Regions from separate parts of the Kitasatospora sp. NPDC085895 genome, predicted to be linked through region 1. Evidence: riboswitches for the same ligand, from Rfam matches in the RefSeq annotation. Region 1 holds a riboswitch; the other holds the start of a gene.
The links. Region 1 has a riboswitch for cobalamin ahead of AB0442_RS32360 (cobalamin biosynthesis protein). Riboswitches for the same ligand answer to the same signal wherever they lie in the genome.
Positions count from the first base shown of each region.

Region 2: another riboswitch for cobalamin. It lies ahead of cobN (cobaltochelatase subunit CobN); the one in region 1 lies ahead of AB0442_RS32360 (cobalamin biosynthesis protein).

Region 1 covers NZ_JBFBJY010000072.1:16,322-23,929, reverse strand. Annotated here, with positions in the region: gene AB0442_RS32375 (hypothetical protein) at 1-190, opposite strand, end outside; gene AB0442_RS32370 (alpha/beta fold hydrolase) at 358-1,491, opposite strand; gene AB0442_RS32365 (transcriptional regulator) at 1,596-2,285, opposite strand; cobalamin riboswitch at 2,492-2,627, shown strand; gene AB0442_RS32360 (cobalamin biosynthesis protein) at 2,741-3,820, shown strand; gene AB0442_RS32355 (cobyric acid synthase) at 3,817-5,313, shown strand; gene AB0442_RS32350 (putative cobaltochelatase) at 5,340-7,400, shown strand; gene cobO (cob(I)yrinic acid a,c-diamide adenosyltransferase) at 7,404-7,608, shown strand, end outside.
Region 2 covers NZ_JBFBJY010000014.1:97,463-105,070, reverse strand. Annotated here, with positions in the region: gene thrS (threonine--tRNA ligase) at 1-1,003, shown strand, start outside; gene AB0442_RS12045 (precorrin-2 C(20)-methyltransferase) at 1,089-2,618, opposite strand; gene AB0442_RS12040 (precorrin-8X methylmutase) at 2,615-3,241, opposite strand; gene AB0442_RS12035 (hypothetical protein) at 3,238-4,464, opposite strand; cobalamin riboswitch at 4,549-4,700, shown strand; gene cobN (cobaltochelatase subunit CobN) at 5,132-7,608, shown strand, end outside.

The DNA of each region.
Region 1 (7,608 bases):
CGGGGAAGCCGTCCGGCACCGGCACCCGGCCGCGGCCCGGCTTGGGTGCGGGGGTGCGGCGGCGGACCGGCCCGCCCGGAGGCGTGCTCTCGGGCCGGCGGGCCGCTCCTGGCAGACGGGTGACCGTCGCTCCGGTGCGGATCGCGGGCTGGAGCGGGGCATCACGGTCGCGCGGGTTCCGAGACGTCACGCCGAGCAGTCTTCCCCGTGTACCGGCCTTCTGTCACATCGAGTTCTACGCGCGATCGTAGGTCCGGTCCGCGGACGGGGGATGAGATCGGGCAACAGCCACCAAACCGGGTCCTCCGAGCGGGAAACCTGGCATGAGCACACCCCTCGCGGGCGGGCCCGCCGGGCTCACAGCAACGGGGTGAGCCAGCGGCGCAGCGCCTCGCCGTAGCCGTCCGGGTCGGCGTTCCACAGGGCCGCGTGCGCGCCGTCCGGGACGGGGTGCAGGCTCACCAGGTCGTCGCGCCGCCGGGCGAGGCGCTCGGCCGCCGCGAAGGGCGCCACCGCGTCCACGGGGCTGTGCAGCAGCAGGGCCGGCACGTTCAGGTCGGTGCCGTCGGCCAGCCGGGCGAAGCCGGCCAGGTCGACCTTGGTACGGCCCTCGGCGGCCAGCGCGCCGAGCTCGGCGAGCGGAGCGGGCACCCCGGCCCGGGCGGCCTCCTGGCGGACGGTCGTCGGCCAGTCCAGCACCGGCGAGTCCAGCACCAGGCCGGCGATCGACTCCCGCCAGGCCGAGCGGGCCGCGGTGTGCAGCGCCATCGTCGCGCCGAGCGACCAGCCGAAGAGCACGATCCGGCCGGCACCGTTCGCCTGCGCGAGGCGGACGGCGGCGTCGACGTCCCGCCACTCGGTCTCGCCGAAGTGCCCCAGGCCGTCCGGCGAGGGCGGGGCGCCCGCGTCGCCGCGGTGGGTGACCACCAGCACGGGCATCCGCAGCGCGTGCAGCAGCGGCAGCACCGGGAGGGCCTGCTGCCGGTCGGCGCCCGGACCGTGCACCAGGACCGCCCACAGCCCGCGGATGCCCGGCAGGTACCAGGCCGGCATCGGGCCGAGCTCGCCCTCGACGTCGCTCGGGGTGAAGTCCAGGCCGAGCGCGGAGGCCGGGTCGCCGAGGTGCACGCGGGCGGTCACCCGGACCTCCGTCCCGCTGTACAGCGAGCCGGCGCCGGTGGCGAGCAGCCGGCGGGTGACGCTCTGCGGCCCGGTGGCCAGCACGTCGCCGACCACCGCGTGCCCGCCCCCGGCCCACTCCAGGGCGTAGCGGCCGGGGCGCTCGGTCTCCACGCTGCGGGTGAGCATGACGCGGTCCGCGGCCAGCTCCTGCACCCGGATGCCCGGTCCGCCCGCCTGCCCGGCGGCCGCGAAGGCTCCCGCGAACCCGGGCCGGACGGCCCGTTCGGACACCCGGCGGCCGATCAGCAGTGCCGCGGCACCCGTCCCGACGGCGGCGGCCGCGACGATCGCGGCGGTTCCCCAACGCATGGCGCTCCCGGTGTGGCGGCACGGACATGGCGATCCCAGTCCACGCCCCGGCCCGGGAGCGGGCCACCCGGGCGGGTCCGTCCGGGCGGCCCGGACCGGGCGGCTCAGACCGGCACGTCGGTGCCCCGGCGGGCCAGCAGCTCCCAGAACCGCTCCGCGAGCGGCCGGGCCGGCGGGCGGGCGGCGTCCGGCACCGACGAGCCCCAGTGCCCGGGGACGAGGTACTCGTCCTGCAAGTCGGCCAGCACCCCGCCCAGCAGGTCGTGCGGGACGGGCACGATCCGGCCCACCTCCCGCAGCTGCGCCTGCCAGCGGCCGTCCACCACCTGGCGCAGCCGTCGGTCCAGGTCGTCCTGACGCCCGGTCACCCGGACCAGCACCCGCAGCGGCAGCCCGAGCACGTGCGCCAGCGCCAGGCCCTGCTCACCGTCCGCGTCCCAGCGTCCGGTGGCCTCGGCCCTCGCGTAGGTCTCCGCACCCACCCCGATCCGGTGCGCGGCCTGCTCCCGGGTGAGCTCCCGGGCCAGCCGGAAGTCCCGCAGGGTCGCCGGCGCGACGCCCATCAGCTGGGCGGGCGGGCACCACAGCGCCCGGGAGAGCGCGATGAACTCCTCCTCCGACGGGAGGAACTCACCGGCCTCCCAGGCCGCCACGTGCGAGGGCAGCAGCCGGACACCGTGCGCGGCCATGGCCTCGGCGACCTGCTCCGGGCTCAGGCCGAGCCCGGCGCGGTGCGCCCGCGCGGCCGGCGGGGAGAACGGCACCGGAGGCGGTGCGGACGGTCTGCGTCGCATGCGACAAGAACGTACGGGCGCCCGCGCGGCACCACCCACACGCCGAACGCACGAACCCGGCCCCGGCGGAACCGCCCGGCGCTGGAGGATCGTACGGGGCGGGCGGTGACGGAATCCGGCGACGGAGTGTGACCAAGCCCTCCGGAGGCTTTGTTGACTGGCGGTCGGAGCGCGTGATGGGATCTCGGGGCCATACGGAGGCATGCAGAGGAAGCCGGTGCGAATCCGGCGCGGTCCCGCCACTGTCACCGGGGAGCACGCTCGACCTGCACGGTCACGGCGGTCCGCCACAGGGCCGCTGGAAGGCCCGAGCGCGCGCCGGACCCGGAAGCCAGGAGACTCTCGCCGCCGGTTCGTCGATCCAGGGCGCGGACCCTGAGTGAGGACACGCACGCCATGCAGGCTGCCCAGCGGTCACCGCTGCGCCCCGACCGGGGAGCCGGGCCGTGGCCCGGCTGAGCTCCGCCCCCTACCTGCTGGGCGCCGTGGCCGGCCACCTCGCCGACACCGCCCTCGCCGACCCCCGCCGCGGCCACCCGGTCGCCCTCTTCGGCAGCGCCGCCGGACGCCTGGAGCGCCTGCTCTGGCGCGACCACCGGGGCGCCGGCACCGCCTTCACCGCGCTGAGCGTGGGCGCCGTCGCAGCCGGGGCCGCCCTCGCCGACCACGCGCTGCGGCGCCGTCCCGCGGCCCGCGCCGCGCTCGCCGCGGCCGCCGCCTGGACGGTCCTCGGCGGCACCTCGCTCACCCGGGAGGCCCGCGCGATCGGCCGCTCCCTGGAGGCCGGCGACCTCGCCGCCGCCCGCGGGCGGCTCCCCCACCTGTGCGGGCGCGACCCGAGCGCCCTGGACGAGCAGCAGATCGCCCGCGCCGTCGTCGAGTCCGTCGCCGAGAACACCGCCGACGCGGTCGTCAACGCCCTCACCTGGGGCGCGCTGGCGGGCACCCCCGGACTGCTGGCCTTCCGGGCCGTCAACACCCTGGACGCGATGGTGGGCCACCGCTCGCCCCGCCACCTGCGCTTCGGCTGGGCCTCCGCCCGGCTCGACGACGTGGCGGGCTGGCCGGGCGCCCGGCTCACCGCGCTGCTGACCGTCGCCGCGGCGGAGCACCCGCGGGCCGCCTGGAAGGTCTGGCGGCGCGACGGGTCGTCGCACCCCAGCCCCAACGCCGGACAGGCCGAGTCGGCCTTCGCCGGCGGCCTCGGCGTCCGCCTCGGCGGCACCCTGCAGTACGGCGAGCGTGTCGAGCACCGCCCCGTCCTCGGCGCCGAACTCCGCCCGGTCGCCGTCGCGGACATCGAACGCGCCTGCCGCCTCTCCCGCCGCGTCGGCGTCCTGGCCCTGGCCGTCACCACGGCCGCCCGCGGCCTCACCGGCCTGGCACGGGGACGTCAGGGGGCGGGATGCCCGCGAGCCGGGAGGGAAGCGATGACGGCGCCGCACCTTCCGTTCCGCGCAGCTCTGCCCACCGTCGCGGCCGGGACGGCCGTCCTCACCGCCGGCGCCACACGTAAGCAAGGGAGTGTCACGTGACGAAGGCTCTGCTGGTGGCAGGGACGACCTCGGACGCGGGCAAGAGCGTGGTCACGGCGGGGATCTGCCGGTGGCTGGCCCGGCAGGGGGTGCGGGTGGCGCCGTTCAAGGCGCAGAACATGTCGCTGAACTCCTTCGTCACCGCGGACGGCGCCGAGATCGGCCGCGCCCAGGCGATGCAGGCGCAGGCCGCCATGGTGGCGCCGGAGGCGGCGATGAACCCGGTGCTGCTGAAGCCGGGGGCGGACGGCCGCAGCCAGGTGGTGCTGCTCGGCCGGCCGGTCGCCGAGGTCGGGGCGCTGGACTACCGCGAGCGCAAGCCCGTCCTGCTGGAGCGGGCGCTGGAGTGCCTGGCGGACCTGCGCGGCCGGTACGAGGTGGTGGTCTGCGAGGGCGCCGGCTCGCCCGCGGAGATCAACCTGCGGGACCGGGACATCGCCAACATGGGCCTGGCCACGGCGGCGAACCTGCCGGTGGTGGTGGTCGGCGACATCGACCGCGGCGGGGTATTCGCGGCGATGTACGGCACCCTGGCGCTGCTGTCCGCGCAGGACCAGGCGCTGGTGGCGGGCTGGTTCGTGAACAAGTTCCGCGGGGACGCCCGGCTGCTGGCGCCGGGTCTGGAGATGTTGCGGGAGCTGACGGGCCGTCCGGTGCTGGGCACGCTGCCGATGCTGTCCGGTCTGTGGCTGGACGCCGAGGACTCGCTGGACCTGTCGACGGCGGTGGAGAACCGTCCGACCGCGGCCCCGCACGGCGCGGAGGTGCTGCGGGTGGCCGTGGTGCGGCTGCCGCGCCTGTCGAACTTCACCGACGTGGACGCGCTGGCCCAGGAGCCGGGCGTGCTGGTCCGCTGGGCGACCCGGCCGGAGGAGCTGGCCGACGCCGACCTGGTGGTGCTGCCCGGAACCCGGGCGACCGTGGCCGACCTGGACTGGCTGCGCGGCCGCGGACTGGACACCGCCCTGCAGGCGCGGGCGGCGGCCGGGCTGCCCGTCCTCGGCGTGTGCGGCGGCTACCAGATGCTCTCCCGGGAGATCGTCGACGCGGTGGAGTCGAAGGCGGGCGCCGTCGAGGGCCTCGGGCTGCTGCCGACCCGGGTGGAGTTCGGTGTGGAGAAGGTGCTCGGCCGGCCGGTCGGCGAGGCGTACGGGGAGCGGGTCGAGGGGTACGAGATCCACCACGGCGTGGTGGCCGTCGAGGGCGGGGAAGCCTTCTTGGACGGCTGCCGGGTCGGCGCGGTGTGGGGGACGACCTGGCACGGCGCGCTGGAGAACGACGGCTTCCGCCGGGCGCTGCTGCGCGAGGTGGCGTCGGCGGCCGGGCGGGCCTTCGTCCCGGCGCCGGACACCTCGTTCGCCGCGGCGCGCGAGGAGCGGCTGGACCGGCTGGGCGACCTGATCGAGGAGCATGCGGACACCGACGCGCTGTGGAAGCTGATCGAGGGCGGGGCACCGCAGGGGCTGCCGTTCGTGCCGCCGGGTGCGCCGTGAGCGGGGCCGTGAACATGGGAGAGCAGATGAGTGACGCCCGTTATCCGTTCACCGCGGTCGTCGGCATGGCCGACCTGCGGCTCGGGCTGCTGTTGAACGCGGTCTCGCCGGCCGTCGGCGGTGTGCTGGTGCGCGGCGAGAAGGGCACCGCCAAGTCGACCATGGTGCGCGCCCTGGCGGGGCTGCTGCCGTCGATCGGCACGGTCGCCGACTGCCGGTTCGCCTGCGACCCGGCGGCACCGGACCCGCAGTGCCCGGACGGCGCGCACGGCGGCGCGGGTTCGCTGGAGCGGCCCGCGCACCTGGTGGAGCTGCCGGTCGGCGTCTCCGAGGACCGGATCGTCGGCTCGTTGGACCTGGAGCGGGCGCTCGCCGAGGGCGTCAAGGCGTACGAGCCGGGCCTGCTGGCCAGGGCGCACCGCGGCGTGCTGTACATCGACGAGGTCAACCTGCTGCAGGACCACCTGGTCGACCTGCTGCTGGACGCGGCGGCGATGGGCCGCTCGTACGTGGAGCGGGAGGGCGTGTCGGTGCGGCACGCCGCGCGCTTCCTGCTGGTGGGCACGATGAACCCGGAGGAGGGCGAGCTGCGGCCGCAGCTGCTCGACCGGTTCGGCCTGACGGTGGAGATCGCGGCGACCCGGGACCCGCAGGAACGGGCCGAGGTGGTGCGCCGCCGGCTGGCCTACGACGCCGACCCGGCCGGCTTCGCCGCGCGGTTCGCCGAGGACGAGCGGGCGCTCGCGATGCGGATCGCCGCCGCCCGGGAGCTGCTGCCGGAGGTGGAGCTGACGGACACGGCGCTCCGTCAGATCACCGCGGTCTGCGCGGCCTTCGAGGTGGACGGCCTGCGGGCGGACATCGTGATGGCCCGCACGGCCGTGGCGCTGGCGGCCTGGGCGGGGCGCACCGAGGTGCTGGAGGAGGACGTCCGCAAGGCCGCGCAGCTGGCGCTGCCGCACCGGCGGCGCCGCAACCCCTTCGACGCGCCCGGCCTGGACGAGGAGCAGCTGGACCGCACGCTGGAGGAGCACGCGGGCGCCGAGGAGGACGGCCCGGACGACACCGACCCGGACACCGACCCCGACGGCGGCGGCCCGGACGGCCCCGGCGGCGGCCCGCAGGACGAGGGCCCGGACGGCGGCCCGGACGGCTCGGCGGCCGCCGACCCCGCCCCGGATCCGGCCGGCGCCCCCGAGCAGGCCCCGCCGCCGCCCCGCCCCGCACCCGGCGCCGGCCGCGAGAAGGCGCCGGTCGCCAGCGCCGACCCGTACCGCACCCGGCTGTTCAAGGTGCCGGGCACCGGCCGGGGCGCCCGGGGACGGCGCTCGGCCGCGGAGACCGACGGCGGGCACACCGTGCGGGCGCGCCGCCCGCAGGGCCGCCTGGCCCGGCTGCACCTGACCGCGACGCTGCAGGCCGCCGCCCCGCACCAGGCCGCCCGCGGGCGGTCCGGGCGGGCGCTGGTGCTGGCCAGGGACGATCTGCGGGAGCAGGTGCGCCGCGGCCGGGAGTCCAATCTGGTGCTGTTCGTGGTGGACGCCTCCGGTTCGATGGCGGCCCGGCAGCGGATGGGCGCCGTCAAGGGCGCGGTGCTGTCGTTGCTGACGGACGCCTACCAGCGGCGCGACAAGATCGGCATGATCACCTTCCGCGGCACCGGCGCCGAGCTGGCCCTGCCGCCGACCTCCTCGGTGGAGGTCGGGGCGGCCCGGCTGGAGCAGCTGCCGACCGGCGGCCGGACGCCGCTGGCCGCCGGACTGCTGCGCGCCCACGAGGTGCTGCGGGTCGAGCGGATGCGCGACCCGGACCGCCGTCCGCTGCTGGTCGTCGTCACCGACGGCCGGGCCACCGGCGGCCGGGACGCCCTGGCGCAGGCCGAGCGGGCCGCGGGCCTGCTGGCCGGGCAGGGCGTGGCGAGCGTGGTGCTGGACTGCGAGTCCGGCCACGTCCGCCTCGGTCTGGCCCGCACCCTGGCGGCCCGCCTCGGCGGCCCCGCCGTCACCCTGGACGAGCTGCGCGCCGAGGGCGTGGCGGCGCTCGTCCGCGACCACCGTTCCGTCTCCACCCAGCGAAAGGCGGCCTGAGCCGTGCCCAAGGGAGTGCCCGAGAGTGTCCCCGCCGACGGACTGACGACCCGTCAGCGCCGTACCCTGCCGATCACCGCGGTGCACACCGGCCCGGGCAAGGGCAAGTCGACCGCCGCGTTCGGCATGGCGCTGCGCGCCTGGAACCAGGGCTGGCCGATCGGGGTGTTCCAGTTCGTCAAGTCCGCCAAGTGGAAGGTCGGCGAGG
Region 2 (7,608 bases), on a different contig from region 1:
GCACTACAGCGAGGACATGTTCCCGCCCATGCGGCTCGGCGGCGAGGAGGTGGTGCTGCGGCCCAGCCTCTGCCCGCACCACGCGGTGATCTTCCGCGCCCGGCCGCGCAGCCACCGCGACCTGCCGCTGCGGCTGGCCGAACTCGGCGGCATGTTCCGCTCCGAGATGTCGGGGGTGCTCGGCGGGCTGACCCGGGTCAGGTCGATCCAGCTGAACGACGCCCACATCTTCTGCCGGCCCGACCAGGTCGCCGAGGAGGTTCGGTCGGCGCTGGCGCTGATCCACGGCGCGTACCGGGCGCTCGGCATCGAACCGGCCCGGCACCGGCTCTCGCTGCCCGCCGAGGGCGGCAAGTACGTCGCCGACCCCGGGATGTGGCAGCGCGCCGGCCGGCTGCTCGCCGAGGCCCTGGACGAGGCCGGGGTGCCGTACGAGGAGGAGGTGGGCGAGGCCGCGTTCTACGGGCCCAAGATCGATGTCCAGGTGGTCGACCGGGCCGGACGCGAGTCCACCCTCTCCACCGTGCAGGTCGACTTCCACCAGCCCGCCCGGTTCGACCTCGGCTACACCGGACCGGACGGCGCCCGGCACCGGCCGGTGATGGTGCACCGGGCGGTGATCGGCAGTGTGGAACGGGCGGTGGCCCACCTGATCGAGGTGCACCAGGGCGCCTTCCCCGCCTGGCTGGCGCCCGTCCAGCTGCTGGTGCAGCCGGTCGCCGAGGAGCAGCGGCCGCAGGCGGAGGCGCTCGTGCACCTGGCCCTCCGGCAGGGCCTGCGCGCCGAACTCGCCGACCCGCAGGCGGGCACCCTCGCGGCCCGGGTACGGGCCGGGCGGCTGGTGCCGTACCAGGCCGTCATCGGCGCGGCCGAGGCCGCCGACGGGCTGGTGTCGCTCCGCCTGCGGGACGGACGGCGGATGGGACCGCTACCGGAGGCCCGGGCGCTGCAGCTGATCGGGGCCGAGGCCCGGCCCTCCGAGGCGCACGTGGATCACCGATAGGGGCGCGCGGGGGGGCACCTCCCGGCCGAAGGCCACTAGGGCTTGTCTGACGATTCCCGCCGCGCGCCCCTGGGTTCGCTCTTCGTCAGTCCTCCGGGTAGCGGCGGGGGGTCCAGACGACCTCGGTGTCGTTGCCGCGGCGGACCAGGCGGGTCTGGGAGGACCCGATGAGCAGCAGGGTGCGCATGTCGACCTCGGCCGGGTCGAGGTCGGCCAGCCGGACGGTGCGGACGCGTTCGGTGGGGCCGCCCACGTCACGGGCCATCACCACCGGGGTGTCGGCGCCGCGGTACTCCAGCATCAGGTCGCGGGCCAGCCCGACCTGGGTGGTGCGGGACTTCGAACCGGGGTTGTAGAGCGCCAGCACCAGGTCGGCCTCGGCGGCCGCGCGCAGCCGGCGGGCGATGACCTCCCACGGCTTGAGGCGGTCGGAGAGCGAGACCACCGCGTAGTCGTGGCCGAGCGGGGCGCCGGCGCGGGAGGCGGCGGCGTGGGCGGCCGTCATGCCGGGCAGCACCCGGACGGGCACCTCGCGGTACGGGTCCTCGCCGGCCGCCTCCAGGACGGCGGTGGCCATCGCGAAGACGCCCGGGTCGCCGGAGGAGACGACCGCGACGCGGCGGCCGCGGCGGGCCAGGTCGAGGGCGAACTCGGCGCGGACGGACTCGACCTTGTTGTCGGAGCCGTGCCGGACCTGGCCGGGGCGGACGGGCACCCGGTCCAGGTAGGTGGTGTAGCCGACCAGGTCGGTGGCGGCGGCGAGGGCGCCGCGGGCCTCCGGGGTGAGCCAGAGCGGGCCGGCCGGGCCGGTGCCGACGACCACGACCTCGCCGGGGCCGTCCGGCTCGGGGAGGTCGAGCGGGGCGACCTTGCTGGGCAGCACGGCGACCGAGAAGTAGGGCACGGTGTCGGCCTCGACCTCGGCGAGCGGCAGGGTGCGCTCGCCGTCCATGAACGCCCGCTCGACGTACTGTGCGTCGTCGAGCCGGCCGGCCCGCTCCAGGGCGCGGCGGACGGCCGGGAAGGTCCGGCCGAGCTTCATGATCACCGCGGAGTCGGCGGAGGCGATCCGGGCGGCGAGCTCCTCCTCCGGCAGGGTGCCGGGGATGATCGTCAGGGTCTCCTCGGCCTCCACCAGGGCGCTGCCGAGCCGGGCCGCGGCGGCGCTGACCGAGGTCACGCCGGGCACCACCTCGGTCGGGTAGCGGTGGGCGAGGCGCTTGTGCATGTGCTGGTACGAGCCGTAGAAGAGCGGGTCGCCCTCGGCGAGGACGACGACGTTCCGGCCGGCGTCCAGGTGGGCGGCGAGCCGGGCGGACGCCTCCTCGTAGAAGTCGTCCAGGGCGCCGCGGTAGCCGCCGGGGTGGTCGGTGGTCTCCACGGTGATCGGGTAGACCAGCTTCTCCTCGATCTGGCCGCCGGTCAGGTAGCGGTCGGCGATCGAGCGGGCGATGGAGCGGCCGTGCCGGGCGCTGTGGTAGGCCACCACGTCGGCCTTGCCGATGAGTTCGGCGGCGCGGACGGTGACCAGCGAGGGGTCGCCGGGGCCGAGGCCGACGCCGTACAGCCGGCCGGTCCGCCGGTCGGTCTGCTGCCCGGTCTGCTGCTCGGTCACTCTTCTTCACTCGCAATCGCGTTGATCGCGGCGGCGGCGATCGCACTGCCGCCGCGCCGGCCGCGGACCACCAGGTGCTCCAGGCCGGACGGGTGCTCGGCCAGGGCCTGCTTGGACTCGGCGGCGCCGATGAAGCCGACGGGCACGCCGATCACCGCGGCCGGGCGGGGCGCGCCGGCCTCGATCATCTCCAGCAGCCGGAAGAGCGAGGTCGGCGCGTTGCCGACGGCCACCACGGCACCCTCCAGCCTGGGCAGCCACAGCTCCATGGCGGCGGCGCTGCGGGTGTTGCCGGTCTTCCGCGCGAGCTCGGGCACCGACGGGTCGGTGAGGGTGCAGATCACCTCGTTGTCGGCGGGCAGCCGCTTGCGGGTGACACCGCTGGCGACCATGTTGACGTCGCAGAGGATCGGCGCACCGGCGTGCAGCGCCTTGCGGGCCGAGGCGACCACACCGGGCGAGTAGACCAGGTCCTCGACCAGGTCGGTCATGCCGCAGGCGTGGATCATCCGCACCGCGACCTGCGAGACGTCGGCGGGCAGGGCGGCCAGGTCGGCCTCGGCCCGGATGGTGGCAAAGGACTGCCGGTAGATGGCGGCGCCGTCCTTCTCGTACTCGATCACGTGGTCCTCCGGGCCTCGGCGACCGCCTCGGCCATCTCTTCCGTCGTCACATCCACTGGCGTCACATCCATGGGCCGGTCCGGTGTCCCGACCGGTGCCACCCGGTAGCCCTGCCCGGTGGCGAGCACGTCCACCCATCGCCCGGAGGGGTGGCCGCAGCGCCGTTCGCAGCCCGACCAGTGCACCGGCAGGCCACCGCCGTCCGCACGTTCCAGGGCGCGGGCCGCGTCGCCGCGCACGTCGGCGAGCGACTTGCCGCAGCCGGGCAGGCCGGTGCAGGCGGTGGCGCGGTCCCAGGCGGTGCCGGGCCCGGTCAGGAAGCCGGCCGCGGCGAGCTCGGCGAGGGCGGCGGGGCCGACGCCGGGCAGGACGGCGCCGCGCCAGGGCGTCAGCCGGACCTCGCCGGCGGACAGCCCGGCGAGCAGCCGCCACTGTGCGGCGGTGGCCCGCCCGAAGCGCGTCCCGACCGAGAGGCCTCCGGGCAGCACCCCGAGCGGCGGGTGTCCGCCGGACAGCGGGGGCAGCGGCAGGTCGCCGGGCGGGAGGAGTTCGGGGACCTCGCGCAGGTGCCAGGCCCTGGTGCCGGTGGTGCGCAGCGCGTCGAGGAAGTCCCGGGCGGCGTCCAGGGCGGCGTCCACGGCCTGTGCGGCCGGCACCGCGCGGACGGTCGTCTCGCGGCCGAGCCGCAGCAGGGCGGTGCCGCCAGGCGCTGCGATCAATGTCACATCGGCGTTCAGGGCGGCGACATCGCCGCGGCCGTCGTCCAGGGCGAAGAGGAACTTGCCGGAGAGCGCGGCCGCCCAGGGCGCCGCGCAGAGCTTCGCGTCCAGCTCGCGCACCCGGGCCGCGGTGTCGGCGTGCCCCTCGGCGTCGAGGCCGGCGGTCGGCGAGGCGACGATGTTGCGCACCCGCTCGTGGGTGTCGGAGGGCAGCAGGCCGACGGCCCGCAGCCGGTCGGCGAGTTCCGCGCCGCAGGCCGAAGCCAGGCCGCGCAGTTGGACGTTGCCGCGCGAGGTGGTCTCCAGTGCGCCGTCGCCGAGCGCCTCTGCCGCATCGGCCAGCGCCGCCGCCTGACGGCTCGTCAGCAGTCCGCCGGGGACGCGGATGCGGGCGAGGGCGCCGTCGTCGGCCGTGTGCAGACGAAGGGCCCCCGGACAGGCGTCCGACCGGCCCCGGTCGGGCACGGCGGAGCCCGCCCCGGCGGGGTCGGGAGTCGGTGGCATGGCGGCGAGCATACAGATTGTCCGACGGGGCGCCCCGTCGTCTGGATCACAGTCCGCGCGCAGTCCCGCGGCCGTCCGCCACCCCGTACGATGCTGCCGGACGGTCCGTGCGGGCCGTCCGACGCCAGCGACGGCAAGCGGAGGAAACCGGTGCAAATCCGGTGCGGTCCCGCCACTGTAACCACGGCTCAGCCGCCGTGGAGCCAGGAACTCCCGCCGTCCTCCACCAGCCCGGGGCGCGGACCCCGAGGAAGGCCCGACCTGTGCGCTGCCGCATGCCCGGCTCCGCCGTCCCGCCCGGACGCGCCGAGCCGTCGCCCGCCGTCCCGGGGACCCCGGCGGCGGTCCGCCGCACCCCCGGGGCGCGTCTTCAACGGTCACGGGTGCACCACAAGGGGCGCGGGGAACTGCGCGATCCGGGGCGGGTGTCACGACGGCACGGGCCGAGCCGTGGTCTGCACGGTGGGCCGCATCCGGATTGCGCAGTTCTCCCCCGGCCTTCGGCCGGGAGGTGCCCCCACACGCCCCCTGGAACGACGGCCCGAGCGCCCTTGAAGACAGGCCCTCGCACCGCACCCCGCTCCGCCCCGCGCACCCGGCTGCCGCACCCGGCCCCGGTGCGCCGCCGCACGCCGTGGAACACCGACCAGGCCGGGAGGCCCTCCGCATGATCCTGCTGCTGTCGACCTCCGACACCGACCTGCTGAGCGCCCGCGCCTCGCAGGGCCCCGTCCGCTACCGGCTCGGCAACCCGGCCCGGCTGTCCGCCGAGGAGCTGCCCGCCCTGGTCGAGGGCACCGACCTGGTCGTCGTCCGCCTGCTCGGCGGCCGCCGCGCCTGGGAGGACGGCCTGGACGCGCTGCTCGCCGGGCCCCGCCCGGTCGTCGTGCTGACGGGCGAGCAGGCCCCGGACGCCCAGCTGATGGAGCTCTCCACCGTCCCGGCCGGCATCGCCGCCGAGGCGCACGCCTACCTCGCGCACGGCGGCCCGACCAACCTCGCCGAGCTCGGCGCCTTCCTCTCCGACACCGTGCTGCTCACCGGCCACGGCTTCGCCCCGCCCGCCTCCGCCCCGGCCTGGGGCCCGCTGGAGCGTCAGGCCCGCACCTCGGACGGCCCGCTGGTCGCCGTGCTCTACTACCGCGCCCACCACATGAGCGGGAACACCGCCTTCGTCGAGACGCTGTGCAGCGCGATCGAGGACGAGGGCGCCCGCGCGCTGCCGCTGTACTGCTCCTCGCTGCGCGGCGCCGAGCCGGAGCTGCTCGCCGAACTCGGCCGGGCCGACGCCATCGTCACCACCGTGCTCGCCGCGGGCGGCACCCGGCCCGCCGACGCGCAGGCCGGCGGCGACGAGGAGGCCTGGGACGCGGGCGCGCTCGCCGCCCTCGACCGGCCGATCCTGCAGGCCCTGTGCCTGACCTGGTCGCGCTCGCAGTGGGAGGAGAGCGACGACGGCCTCTCCCCGCTGGACACCGCCACCCAGGTCGCCGTCCCGGAGTTCGACGGCCGTCTGATCACCGTGCCGTTCTCCTTCAAGGAGCTGGACGAGGACGGCCTCACCGTCTACCGCGCCGACGCCGAGCGCTCCGCCCGGGTCGCCGGCATCGCCGTCCGGCACGCCCGGCTGCGCCACACCCCGGCGGCCGAGCGCCGTCTCGCCCTGGTGCTCTCCGCGTACCCGACCAAGCACGCCCGGGTCGGCAACGCGGTCGGCCTGGACACCCCGGCCAGCGCGGTGCGCCTGCTGCACCGCCTCCGCGAGGAGGGCATGGACCTGGGCACCGACCTGCCGGGCCTGGACACGACCTCCACCTCGCACGAGGGCGACGAGCTGATCCACGCGCTGATCGCGGCCGGCGGCTACGACCAGGACTGGCTGACCGAGGACCAGCTCGCCCGCAACCCCGTCCGCATCCCCGCCGCCGACTACCGCCGCTGGTACGCCGCCCTGCCGCAGGGTCTGCGCGAGCAGGTCGAGGAGCACTGGGGCCCGGCCCCCGGCGAGCTGTACGTGGACCGCTCGCAGAACCCGGACGGCGACATCGTGCTCGCCGCGATCCGCTCCGGGAACCTGCTCGTCCTCATCCAGCCGCCGCGCGGCTTCGGCGAGAACCCGGTCGCGATCTACCACGACCCGGACCTGCCGCCCAGCCACCACTACCTGGCCGCGTACCGCTGGATCGCCGCCGCCCAGGAGGACGGCGGCTTCGGCGCGCACGCCGTGATCCACCTCGGCAAGCACGGCAACCTGGAGTGGCTGCCCGGCAAGACGGCCGCGCTGTCCGCCGAGTGCGGCCCGGACGCCGTCCTCGGCGACCTGCCGCTGATCTACCCCTTCCTGGTCAACGATCCGGGCGAGGGCACCCAGGCCAAGCGCCGCGCCCACGCCACCCTGGTCGACCACCTCGTCCCGCCGATGGCCCGCGCCGACTCGTACGGCGACATCGCGCGCCTGGAGCAGCTGCTCGACGAGTACTCGACGATCGCCGCGATGGACCCGGCGAAGCTGCCGGCGATCCGCGCCCAGATCTGGACGCTGATCCAGGCCGCCCGGCTCGACCACGACCTCGGCCTGGACGAGCGGCCCGAGGACGACGGCTTCGACGACTTCCTGCTGCACGTCGACGGCTGGCTGTGCGAGGTCAAGGACGCCCAGATCCGCGACGGCCTGCACGTCCTCGGCCAGGCCCCGGCCGGCACCGACCGGGTCAACATCGTGCTCGCCATCCTGCGCGCCCGGCAGATCTGGGGCGGCGTCAGCGCGCTGCCCGGTCTGCGCGAGGCGCTCGGCCTGGACGAGGCCGCGCTCACCCTCGGCGCCACCGACGCCGCCGAGGCGCAGGCCCGCGCCCTGGTCGAGGCGATGGAGGCCGGGGACTGGGCCCCGGAGGCGGTCGAGAAGGTCACCGCCGGGCACCCGGACGCCGTCCGCGAGGTGCTCGACTTCGCCGCCACCCAGGTGGTGCCGCGGCTGACCGCGACCACCGACGAGCTGGACGCCGTGCTGCACGCGCTGAACGGCGGCTTCGTCCCGGCCGGCCCGTCCGGCTCGCCGCTGCGCGGTCTGGTCAACGTGCTGCCGACCGGCCGCAACTTCTACTCCGTCGACCCCAAGGCGATCCCGAGCCGGCTCGCCTGGGA